Regions from separate parts of the Kocuria sp. CCUG 69068 genome, predicted to be linked through region 1. Evidence: riboswitches for the same ligand, from Rfam matches in the RefSeq annotation. Region 1 holds a riboswitch; the other holds the start of a gene.
What was found. Region 1 has a riboswitch for S-adenosylmethionine ahead of CRM73_RS13600 (aminotransferase class I/II-fold pyridoxal phosphate-dependent enzyme). Riboswitches for the same ligand answer to the same signal wherever they lie in the genome.

Region 2: another riboswitch for S-adenosylmethionine. It lies ahead of CRM73_RS06690 (ABC transporter ATP-binding protein); the one in region 1 lies ahead of CRM73_RS13600 (aminotransferase class I/II-fold pyridoxal phosphate-dependent enzyme).

Annotation. Positions count from the first base shown of each region.
Region 1 covers NZ_PDDL01000076.1:769-5,945, reverse strand. Annotated here, with positions in the region: gene CRM73_RS13605 (cystathionine gamma-synthase) at 1-996, opposite strand, end outside; gene CRM73_RS13600 (aminotransferase class I/II-fold pyridoxal phosphate-dependent enzyme) at 1,005-2,333, opposite strand; SAM riboswitch class IV at 2,371-2,492, opposite strand; gene CRM73_RS13595 (Lrp/AsnC family transcriptional regulator) at 2,606-3,058, opposite strand; gene CRM73_RS13590 (thiamine pyrophosphate-dependent enzyme) at 3,300-4,475, shown strand; gene CRM73_RS13585 (transketolase C-terminal domain-containing protein) at 4,472-5,177, shown strand, end outside.
Region 2 covers NZ_PDDL01000023.1:6,467-11,643, reverse strand. Annotated here, with positions in the region: gene CRM73_RS06705 (AMP-binding protein) at 1-824, opposite strand, end outside; gene CRM73_RS06700 (ABC transporter permease) at 884-1,705, opposite strand; gene CRM73_RS06695 (aliphatic sulfonate ABC transporter substrate-binding protein) at 1,702-2,745, opposite strand; gene CRM73_RS06690 (ABC transporter ATP-binding protein) at 2,841-3,674, opposite strand; SAM riboswitch class I at 3,680-3,784, opposite strand; gene CRM73_RS06685 (maleylpyruvate isomerase N-terminal domain-containing protein) at 3,892-4,569, shown strand; gene CRM73_RS06680 (CoA-binding protein) at 4,655-5,119, shown strand.

The DNA.
Region 1 (5,177 bases):
CTCCGCCACCGCCCGGGCCGCGGCCTCCCCGCCGGTCAGCCGGAAGGAGACCATGCCGCCGAACCCGCGCATCTGCGCGGCGGCGAGCGCGTGGCCGGGGTGCCCGGGCAGCCCGGGGTAGAGCACCTGCGCGACCTCGGGGCGCTCCAGGAGCCACTCGGCGATCCGCTGCGCGTTGTCCTGGTGGCGCTCCATCCGCAGGCTCAGGGTCTTGAGCCCGCGGGCGGCCAGGTAGCTGTCCTGGGGGCCCGCCACGGCGCCGGCGGCGAACTGCTGGAAGCCGACCGCCTCGGCGAGCGGGGCCCCGCGCCACTGGGCCGTGCCCACGACCACGGCGCCGCCGAGCACGTCGGAGTGCCCCCCGATGTACTTCGTGGTGGAGTGCACCACGGCGTGCGCGCCGAGCTCGAGGGGGGTCTGCAGGTACGGGGACGCGAAGGTGTTGTCGACGACGAGCAGCGCCCCGGCGTCCCGGGCCAGCTGCGCCCACGCCGCGACGTCGGCGATGCCGAGCAGCGGGTTGGACGGCGTCTCGAGCCACAGCACCTTCGTGGCGCCGGGGCGCACGGCCGCCCGGACGGCGTCGAGGTCCGTGATCTCCACGGGCGTGTGCCCGATGTCCCACGGGGCGAGGACCCGGGTGATCAGCCGGTTGGTGCCGCCGTAGCCGTCGGCGCCGAGCACGATGTGGTCGCCCGGGCGCAGCACGGCGCGCAGCAGGGCGTCCTCTGCCGCGATCCCCGAGGCGAACGCGAACCCCCGCTCGCCGCGCTCCAGGGCCGCGAGCTGCTCCTCGAAGCCGCTGCGGGTGGGGTTGGAGCCGCGGCTGTACTCGTGCCCGGCGCGCAGCACGTTGATCCCGTCCTGGGCGAACGTGGAGGTCTGGTAGATCGGCGGGATGACCGCCCCGGTCAGCGGGTCGGGCTCCTGGCCGGCGTGGACGGCGGTGGTCGTGAAGCCCCGGTGGCGGGTGCGGGTCTCGGTGGGGGACGTCATGGCGGGGCTCACTTCCGGGTGGTCTGGACGGCGGTGACGACGGTGTCGAGGGCCTGGCCGAGGTCGGCCACGAGGTCCTGGGGGGACTCGAGGCCGATCGAGAGCCGGATCGTGGTCTCGGCGATCCCGCCGGCCCGGCGCTGCTCGGGGGTCAGGCGGCAGTGGGTCATGGCCGCCGGGTGGGCCACGAGGCTGCGGGTGTCCCCGATGTTGGCGACCAGCTTGAACAGCCGGAGCGCGTCGATGAACGGGCCCACGGCGCCGTCCGGGGCGGCGAGGTCGAAGGAGAACACGGAGCCGGTCCCGCGCGGGAAGTCCCGGGCCGCGATCCCGGCGCCGGGGTCCCCGGGCACGCCGGGGTGGTGGACGCGGGCGACGGCGGGGTGCCCGGCCAGGAACTCGGCCACCGCCAGCGCCGAGGCCGTGTGGCGGGCCAAGCGCAGGTCGAGGGTCTCGGTGCCCTGCAGGATCTGGCTGGCGTTGAACGGGGAGAGCGTGGTGCCGAGGTCGTGCACGTACTTCGCCCGGACCAGGTGCAGGTAGGGGCTGGCGGCGGCGCACTTGTCGACGAGGCTGAGTCCGCCCCAGCGGGCGCGGGCCTGGGTGAACTGCGGCCACTTGTCCGGCCGGGCGGACCAGTCGAAGGTCCCGCCGTCCACGACCGCCCCGGCGAGCGCGTTGCCGTGCCCGCCCAGGAACTTGGTGGCCGAGTGCACCACGATGTCCGCGCCCTTCTCCAGCGGCCGGTACAGGGCCGGGGACGCGAGGGTGTTGTCGACGACGACGGGCACGCCGGCGGTCCGGGCGACGTCGGCGATCCCGGGCAGGTCCGGGAGGGTGGCCAGCGGGTTGCCGATGGACTCGAGCAGGAACGCGCGGGTGTCGGGGCGCACGGCCGCGGCCCACGCCCCCGGGGCGGTGGGGTCCACGAAGGAGACCTCGATGCCGTAGTCCGCGAAGGAGTCGGTGAGCAGGTCCACCGTGCCCCCGTAGAGCTTCTCGGAGGCCACGAGGTGCTTCCCGGCGCCCTGGCCGAGCAGGGCCAGCAGCGCCACGGCCACGGCGGACTGGCCCGAGCCGGTCGCCACGGCACCCGCGCCGCCCTCGAGGTCGCTGATCCGCTGCTCGAGCACGGCCACCGTGGGGTTGCCGGTGCGCGTGTAGGTGAAGCCTGCCCGAGTCTGGGCGAACATCTGCCGGGCCGCCTCGTAGTCCGGGAACTCGAAGGCCGCGGTCTGGTAGATCGGCACCGTCAGGGTGCGCTGGACGACCTGGTCGTGGGTGCCGGCGTGGATCTGCCGGGTCGCGAGGTCGTGGTCGGTCACGGGGATGGACATGGCGCTGCTCCTGTGCCTTGCTCTTACCCGCACCGGTCATCCGCGCGGGCCCGGTGGGCACGCCGCGGAAGATGCAGGCCGCTTCCTCATCCGAACCACCCAATGAGCATGGGGTTGGTGCGTGACCAAGTCGGAGCTTGGCGATCACGTCTCGTGAAGCTGGAACAACACTATGCGCAGAGGTAGTGGGTGTCCCTCCGCGTCGGAAGATGACGACCGTGACGGTTCGTGACGCCGGCCGTGCGCGCCGGGCCCGGCGCGGGGCCGGCACGTCAGGCCCGGGTGTCGATGTCCTCGAAGATCAGGAACGTCTGGGTGTCCACCACGCCGGGCAGCTGCTGGACGTGCTCGAAGATCACCTGCCGCAGGTGCACGGTGTCCACGGCCCGCACGAGGAGCATGACGTCGAAGTTCCCGCCCACCAGGGCGATGTGGTGCACGGCGGGGATCGCCTGGAGCTGGGCGCACAGCTCCCGCCAGGTGTTCTGCTGGAGCTTGAGCGTCACGTACGCGGAGGCCTGCAGGCCCGCCCGGACCGGGTCGATCACGGTGCTGAAGCGCAGGATCACCCCCTCGTCCCGGAGCCGGTTGATCCGGGCGTAGGCGTGGGCGCGGGAGACGTGCACGGCCGCGGCGATCGCCGTCACGGACTGCCTCGCGTCCCGGGACAGCTCCGCGAGGATCTTCCGGTCGGTCTCGTCCAGCGGCACGGGGGTCGAGGGCACGGCGGGCTCCTTCGGGGCGGGTAGGGCGCGGGGCCCGGAACGTGACGGACGAATGCGTGTGCTCCACGCCACACTAGAACATTTCGTCCACGCGCGGTGCACTGTCCGTCTCAGACTTCTGCATTTTCCCCGCTCTGTGGATACGAACCATGCCCGGTTCCCATACTGGGGAGACAGAGCCGCACCACCTTCCTGCCCTCCCCGGACCGCGGCCGCACCGGGGACCGACCGAGGGGACACCATGAGCCAGACCGTCGAGACCCCCGAGGACCCGATCCTCCGGGCCTCCCAGAGCTTCGGCATCACACCGGAGCAGTACATGCTCCCGGCCCGCGGCGAGATCCGCATGGTCGACCCGAGCGGGCGGCTGCTCGCCCCCGAGGAGCAGGGCACCGGCCCCGGCCACGAGTACCCGCTGCCGGCCCCGGACGTCCTGCTGGGCGCCTACGAGAAGCTGGTGGTCGGGCGGCGGGTCAACGACCAGAACTCCGCGCTGGTCCGCCAGGGCCGGATGGCCGTCTACCCGTCCAGCCACGGCCAGGAGGCCTGCCAGGTGGCGGCCGCCCTGTGCCTCGAGGAGGGCGACTGGCTGTTCCCCACCTACCGGGACACCGTGGCGGTCATGACCAAGGGCGTGGACCCGATGCAGGTCATGGCGATCTTCCGCGGCGAGTGGCACAGCGGCTACGACCCGCACGAGCACCACGTGGGCATCCAGTCGACCCCGCTCACCACCCAGCTGCTGCACGCGGTGGGCGTGGCCCACGCCGCCAAGCTGCGCGGCGAGGACACCGTGGTCCTGGCGATGTGCGGGGACGGCGCCACCAGCGAGGGCGACTTCCACGAGGCCCTGAACTTCGCGGCCGTGTTCAAGCTGCCGGTCGTGTTCTTCGTGCAGAACAACGGCTACGCGATCTCCGTGCCCCTGTCCCAGCAGTCCGCGGCCCCGAGCCTCGCCCACAAGGCGGTCGGCTACGGCATGGCCGGCGAGCGCGTGGACGGCAACGACCTCGTGGCGCTGCTCGCCACCCTGCGGCGCGCCGTGGACCTGGCCCGCTCCGAGTCCGAGCCCCTCCTCGTGGAGGCGCACACCTACCGCATGCAGGCGCACACCAACGCCGACGACGCCACCCGCTACCGGGACGACGCCGAGGTGCAGGAGTGGATCGCCAAGGACCCGGTGACCCGGATGCGCGCCTACCTCGGCGCCGAGGGCGTGCTCGACGACGCGGCGGAGCAGCGCATCGCCGCCGCCGCCGAGGACGTCGCCACGGCCCTGCGCGACGGCATGAACGCCGACGTGGAGATCGACCCGCTCGAGCTGTTCCGCCACGTCTACACCGAGCAGACCCCGCAGCTCGCCGAGCAGGAGCAGTTCCTGGCCGCCGAGCTCGCCCGAGAGGAGACCGGACAGTGAGCACCCTGCACGCCCCCGCCCCGGCCGGCGAGGCCCCGGCGGTCAAGCCCGCCACCTTCGCCCAGGCGCTCAACACCGCCCTGGCCGACGCGCTGGCCGCCGACCCCGCCGTCGTCGTCTTCGGCGAGGACGTCGGCACCCTCGGCGGCGTCTTCCGCATCACCGACGGGCTGACGAAGCGCTTCGGCCGCACCCGGTGCTTCGACACCCCGCTGGCCGAGTCCGGGATCGCCGGCATGGCCGTGGGCATGGCGATGAACCGGATGCGCCCCGTCATCGAGATGCAGTTCGACGCCTTCGCCTACCCGGCCTTCGAGCAGGTCGCCTCGCACATCGCGAAGATGCACAACCGCACCCGCGGCACCGTGCGCCTGCCGATCGTCATCCGCATCCCCTACGCCGGCGGCATCGGCGGCGTGGAGCACCACTGCGACTCCTCCGAGGCCTACTACGCCCACACCCCGGGCCTGAAGGTGTTCACCCCCGCCACGGTCGAGGACGCCTACCTCATGCTGCGCGAGGCGATCGACTCGGACGACCCCGTCGTGTTCTTCGAGCCCAAGAAGCTCTACTGGTCCAAGGCCCCCGTGGACCTGGCCGAACTGAGGGACCGCTACGAGAACGGGGCGCCCGAGCGCCGGGAGGGCCGCGCCGTCGTCGCCCGCGCCGGCGAGGACGCCACGCTGCTGGCCTACGGGCCGT
Region 2 (5,177 bases), on a different contig from region 1:
GGCGTCTCGGCGTCGAACGCCTCGGGCACGTGCACGTCGGACTGGTCGGCGATCAGCTCGTGCCACCACACGTCCCGCCCGCGCGTCCACGGGACCGCGTCCTCCTCCTTGGAGTGCGTCCCCCGGGTGCCCCGCGGCAGGTCCGTGCGTCCGGGCCGGGAGGTGCGGCGCACGACGACGACGTGCTCGACCGCGTTGTCACCGCTGCAGGCCTCGTCGGCCACGGCCTTCACGGGCACCACGGCGCCGCGCCGGTGCTGCCCGTCCGTGGTCACGAGGACCTTGGCGCCGGTGTCCTCGACGCGGAAGCGCAGCGCCTCGGCGGAGAACCCGCCGAAGACCAGGGAGTGCACCGCGCCGATGCGGGCGCAGGCCAGCGTGATGATGACGGTCTCCGGGATGACGGGGAGGTAGATCACCACCCGGTCGCCCTGCTCCACGCCCAGGGCGAGCAGGGCGTTGGCGGCGCGGGAGACCTCCCGCTGCAGGTCGGCGTAGGTGTAGACCAGCCGGTCCCCGGGCTCTCCCTCGAAGTACAGGGCTACGTGGGCGCCGCGGCCGGCCTCGACGTGGCGGTCCACGCAGTTGTGGGCCACGTTGAGCCTGCCGCCCTCGAACCACGCGATCTCCGGGACCGACCAGGTGGGGCCGCCCTGCTCGTCCGTCCCGAGCCGCCGCGGGGCCTCGAAGCGGTGCGCGGTGGTCCACGGCCGCGCCCAGTCGAGGCGCGACGCCTGCGCCTCCCAGAAGGCGATCCGGGCCTCGTCCGAGACCAGGGCGGGATTGGGGGTGGGGGAGGAGGGGTCGCTCCAGCTGAAGCTCACGGTGCTGCTGTCCTTTCCGGCCGGCACGGACGACGGTTCCACTGTGCCAGGCGCACGTGTCAGGCCCATTTCTTGGCGGCCCACTTCTCGAAGACCCCCAGCAGCGCGTCCGTCGCCTTGCCGAGCACCGCGAGCAGCACGATGGCGAGGAGCAGGCGGTCGGTGCGGCCGTTGTTCTGCGAGTCGGTGAGCAGCCAGCCCAGGCCCATGGAGGCGCCCAGCAGCTCGGCGGCCACGAGGAACAGCCACGCCTGGGCCAGGGCCAGGCGCAGCCCCGAGATGACCGACGGCATGACGGCCGGCAGCTGCACCGTGGTGAGCAGGCGCAGCCCGTGCAGCCCGAACGCCCGCGCCGCCTCGATGAGGTTGCGGTCCACGTGCTGCAGGGCCGCGGAGACGGTGGTGTAGACCGGGAAGAACGCGCCGATGGCCACCAGCGTGACCTTGGAGTCCTCCCCGAGGCCGATCCACAGCAGCAGCAGCGGCACCCACGCCAGGGACGGCACCGCCCGGAACGCCCCGATCGTGGGGCCCACCAGTGTGGAGCCCCAGCGGGAGAGGCCGATGAAGGACCCGGCCACGAGGCCGAGCCCGGCGCCGATCAGGAAGCCGATCAGCACGCGCTGGGTCGAGATGCCCACGTGGGTCCACAGGTCCCCGCCGGCCAGCAGGCCGATCCCGGCCTCGAGCACCGCGAGCGGGGCCGGCAGCTGCACGGCGCTGAAGACGCCGGCGGTGGACAGCACGTGCCACAGCACCAGCAGCGCGGCGGGCAGCAGCAGGCCCAGCCCGGTGCGCAGCAGCGGCCGCCGCCGGGGGGCCGCGGCGGGGGCGTCCTCGAGACGCTGCGCCTCCTCGGCGGGGGCCAGGGGCTGCGTCACTGCCCGGCCCCGACCAGCTCGGCCGCGCGGGAGGCGTCGGCGTTCTCGGCGTAGGAGCTCTCCACGATGCTCCCGAGCGCCTCGTCGATCTGCTCCTGGCCGGCCACGTCGTCGGACTCCACGAAGATCGGCCCGACCTTCTCGAGGACCGCCAGCTGCTCGTCGCCCGGCACGTGGTCGATGTCCAGGTTGGTGCGCTCGAGCACCTTCTCGGCCACGGACAGCTCGATCCCGGCCGCCTCGGCGAGCAGCTGCGAGGTCTCCTCCGTGTTCTCCTGCGCCCACTGCCGGGCGTAGGCGTAGACGTCCACCACGGTCTGGGCGGCCTCGGGCTGCTCCTCGAGGAAGCTCTCGTGGGCGTTGAGGAAGCCGTAGGTGTTGAAGTCGACGTTGCGGTAGAACAGCTCCGCGCCGTTCTCCTCCGCGGCGGCCATGATCGGGTCGAGCCCGGACCAGGCGTCCACCTGGCCGTTCTCCAGGGCGGCGCGGCCGTCGGCGTGCTGCAGGTTCTGGATCGTGACGTCCCCGGCGTCCACCCCGGCCTCGTCGAGGGCCTGGAGCAGGAAGAAGTACGGGTCGGTGCCCTTGGTCGCGGCCACGGTGCGGCCCTCGAGGTCCGCGACCTCCTGCACCTCGCTGCCGGCGGCGGTGACCAGGGCGGACCACTCCGGCTGCGAGTAGAGGTCGATCACCCGGATCGGGGTGCCGTTGCTGCGGGCCAGCAGCGCCGCGGAGCCCGCGGTGGAGCCGATGTCCACCGCCTCCGCACGCAGCGCCTCGTTGGCCTTGTTCGACCCGGCGGACTGCACCCACTCCACCTCGATGCCCTCCTCGGCGAACGCGGTCTCGAGCCAGCCCTTCTCCTTGATCACCACGGAGAGCGGGTTGTAGGTGGCCCAGTCCACGCGGACGGTGCCGTCCCCGGCGGCCTCCGCGGGCGGCTCACCGGAGCCCTCACCGGCCATGCACCCGGTCAGGCCGAGGGCCAGGACGGCGGCGAGTGCGGGGACGGTGCGGACGGAGCGCTGGGGCAGGGGCATGGCGGAGCCTTTCGTGGTGGACGGACGGTGCCGGGCGGCGCGGGCGGGTGCCGCCGCTGGTCCGGGGAGGGGAATCGGGGTGGGGGCGGGCCGCGTCAGCGGGTCGCGGGGTGGTGGGTGTCGACGCCGAGGTGGCCGAGGAGTTGCACGCGCAGCTCGGCGAGGACCTCGGAGGCCCGGTCCCGGGGGCGCTCGCCGGGGACGGCGAGGATCGTGCTGATCGAGGCCGGGGCGGTGGGCCCGGTCCGGCCCAGGACCACGATCCGGTCCGCGAGCTGCAGCGCCTCGTCGACGTCGTGGGTGACGAGCAGGACGGTGGTGGGCTGGGCCGCGTGGATCGTGAGCAGCAGGTCCTGCATCTTCAGGCGGGTCAGGGCGTCGAGCGCGCCGAAGGGCTCGTCGAGCAGCAGGACCCCGGGATTGCGGGCCAGGGCCCGGGCCAGGGACGCGCGCTGGGCCATGCCGCCGGAGACCGCGCGGGGACGGTGGCCGGCGTGCGCGGTGAGCCCCACCAGGCGCAGCAGGTCGTCGATCACGGCGTCCCCCTCGTCCCGGGGGAGTCCGCGGGGCAGGCCCAGGCGGACGTTCTCGCGCACCGAGCGCCACGGCAGCAGGCGGGGCTCCTGGAAGGCGACCGCGCAGCGCGGGTCGATGCCGGACACGGGGGTGCCGTCGATGAGCACCCGTCCGGCCGAGGCGGTGTCGAGCCCCGCGGCGGCCCGCAGCAGCGTGGACTTGCCGCACCCCGAGGGCCCCAGGACCGCCAGGACCTCGCCGGGCCGGGCCGTGACGTCGACGTCCTGCAGGACGTGGTGGGTCTCGCGGCCGGACGGGAAGGCCTTGCCGACGTGCTCGAAGGCCACGGAGAAGGCGCGCTTCGCGGTGCCCGGTGCGGTGGCCGGCGCAGAGCCCAGCAGGGAAGTGCTCATGATCAACTCCATCGGTCCTGGCATTAGCACCTCGCACGGAGGATCAGACGGATCCGTGCCGGTTGCTGCGACGTCGACGAGCCAGGTCTCTCAGCCGCTCCGGATGGTTACACCACCAATTGAACGTCCTCGGCGTGTTCCCTGGCAAATCCGTCGCATCCGTGGTGATCGCGACACATCGCTGGCACGGGAGCCCTCCGTGCCCCACCATGGACCCATGACGAGCCGCAGAAGCCCGGCCCGGGCGGACCTGGTGCGCGACGCCTGCGCGGCGTTCGGCGCGGTCCTCGACGGGCTCGGCGACGACGACTCCTGGGCCGCCACTGGCTGCCCGGGGTGGTCGGTCCGGGACCTCACCCACCACTGCGCGATGGACGCCCTGCGGGGGCTGGTCGCGCTGCACACGCCCACCACCGCCCGCCCCGACCGGGACGCCGCGACCTACTGGACCGACTGGGGCGGCGATCCCGCGGGGGCCGCCGAGGCCCGGCGCCACACCCGCGTGGCCGCGTCCATGGTCCTGGACTGGGAGCCGGTGCGCGCCCTCCACCGCGAGACCACCCGGGCGCTCGTGCACGCCGCGCAGCACTGCGGCGACGGCGCGGTCCGCACCCAGGGGCACGTGCTGCGCGTCGAGGACCTGCTGAGCACCCTCGCGGTGGAGGCCACGGTCCACCACCTGGACCTGATCCAGCACCTGGACGGCTCCCCGGGTCCCGCCGTGGACGGGCTCGCCGAGGTCCGCCGGGTCCTCACCGACCTGTGGGAGCGGGAACCGCTCGAGCACTGGAGCGACGAGCACTTCGCCCGCGTGGGCACCGGCCGGGCGGAGCTGACCGCCCAGGAGCGTGCGGAGCTGGGCGCGCACGCGGACCTCCTGCCGCTCTTCTCCTGACCCTCCCCCCTCCGCGAGGTCGCCGACACGTGCAATCCCGCGGAGGAAGAAGGAGGGGGAACGGGTTCCGTGCCAGGCTGGGGGCATGAGCCGCAACGACCCCGCCGTCATCGACCGCCTCATGGCACGGCCCGGCCGGTGGGCCGTGGTGGGGCTGACCGGCAACACGGCCCGTCCGGCGCACTCGGTGGCGAAGCGGATCCGGGACGACCTCGGCATGACGATCGTCCCGGTCAACCCGAAGGGCGAGCCGGTGCACGGCGAGTCCGGCCACCGCACGCTCGCCGAGGTCCCGGGGCCGATCGACGTGGTGGACTGCTTCGTGAACTCCCGCCGCGTCGGCGCGGTGGTGGACCAGGCCATCGCCGTGGGCGCCGCCGCGGTGTGGCTGCAGCTGGGCGTCGTCGACGAGGACGCCGCCGCCCGGGCGGAGCGGGCCGGCCTCGACGTGGTCATGGACACCTGCCCCCTGATCGAGCTCCGGTCCCTGCTCCGGCGGGGCTGGACCCTGGACCCGGGCCGGACCCCGCCGCTCGCCCCGCCCGGCTGAACGACCCGGCTGAGCGACCCGGCGGAGCCGCCCGAACCGGGTGGGCGCAGGCCCGATG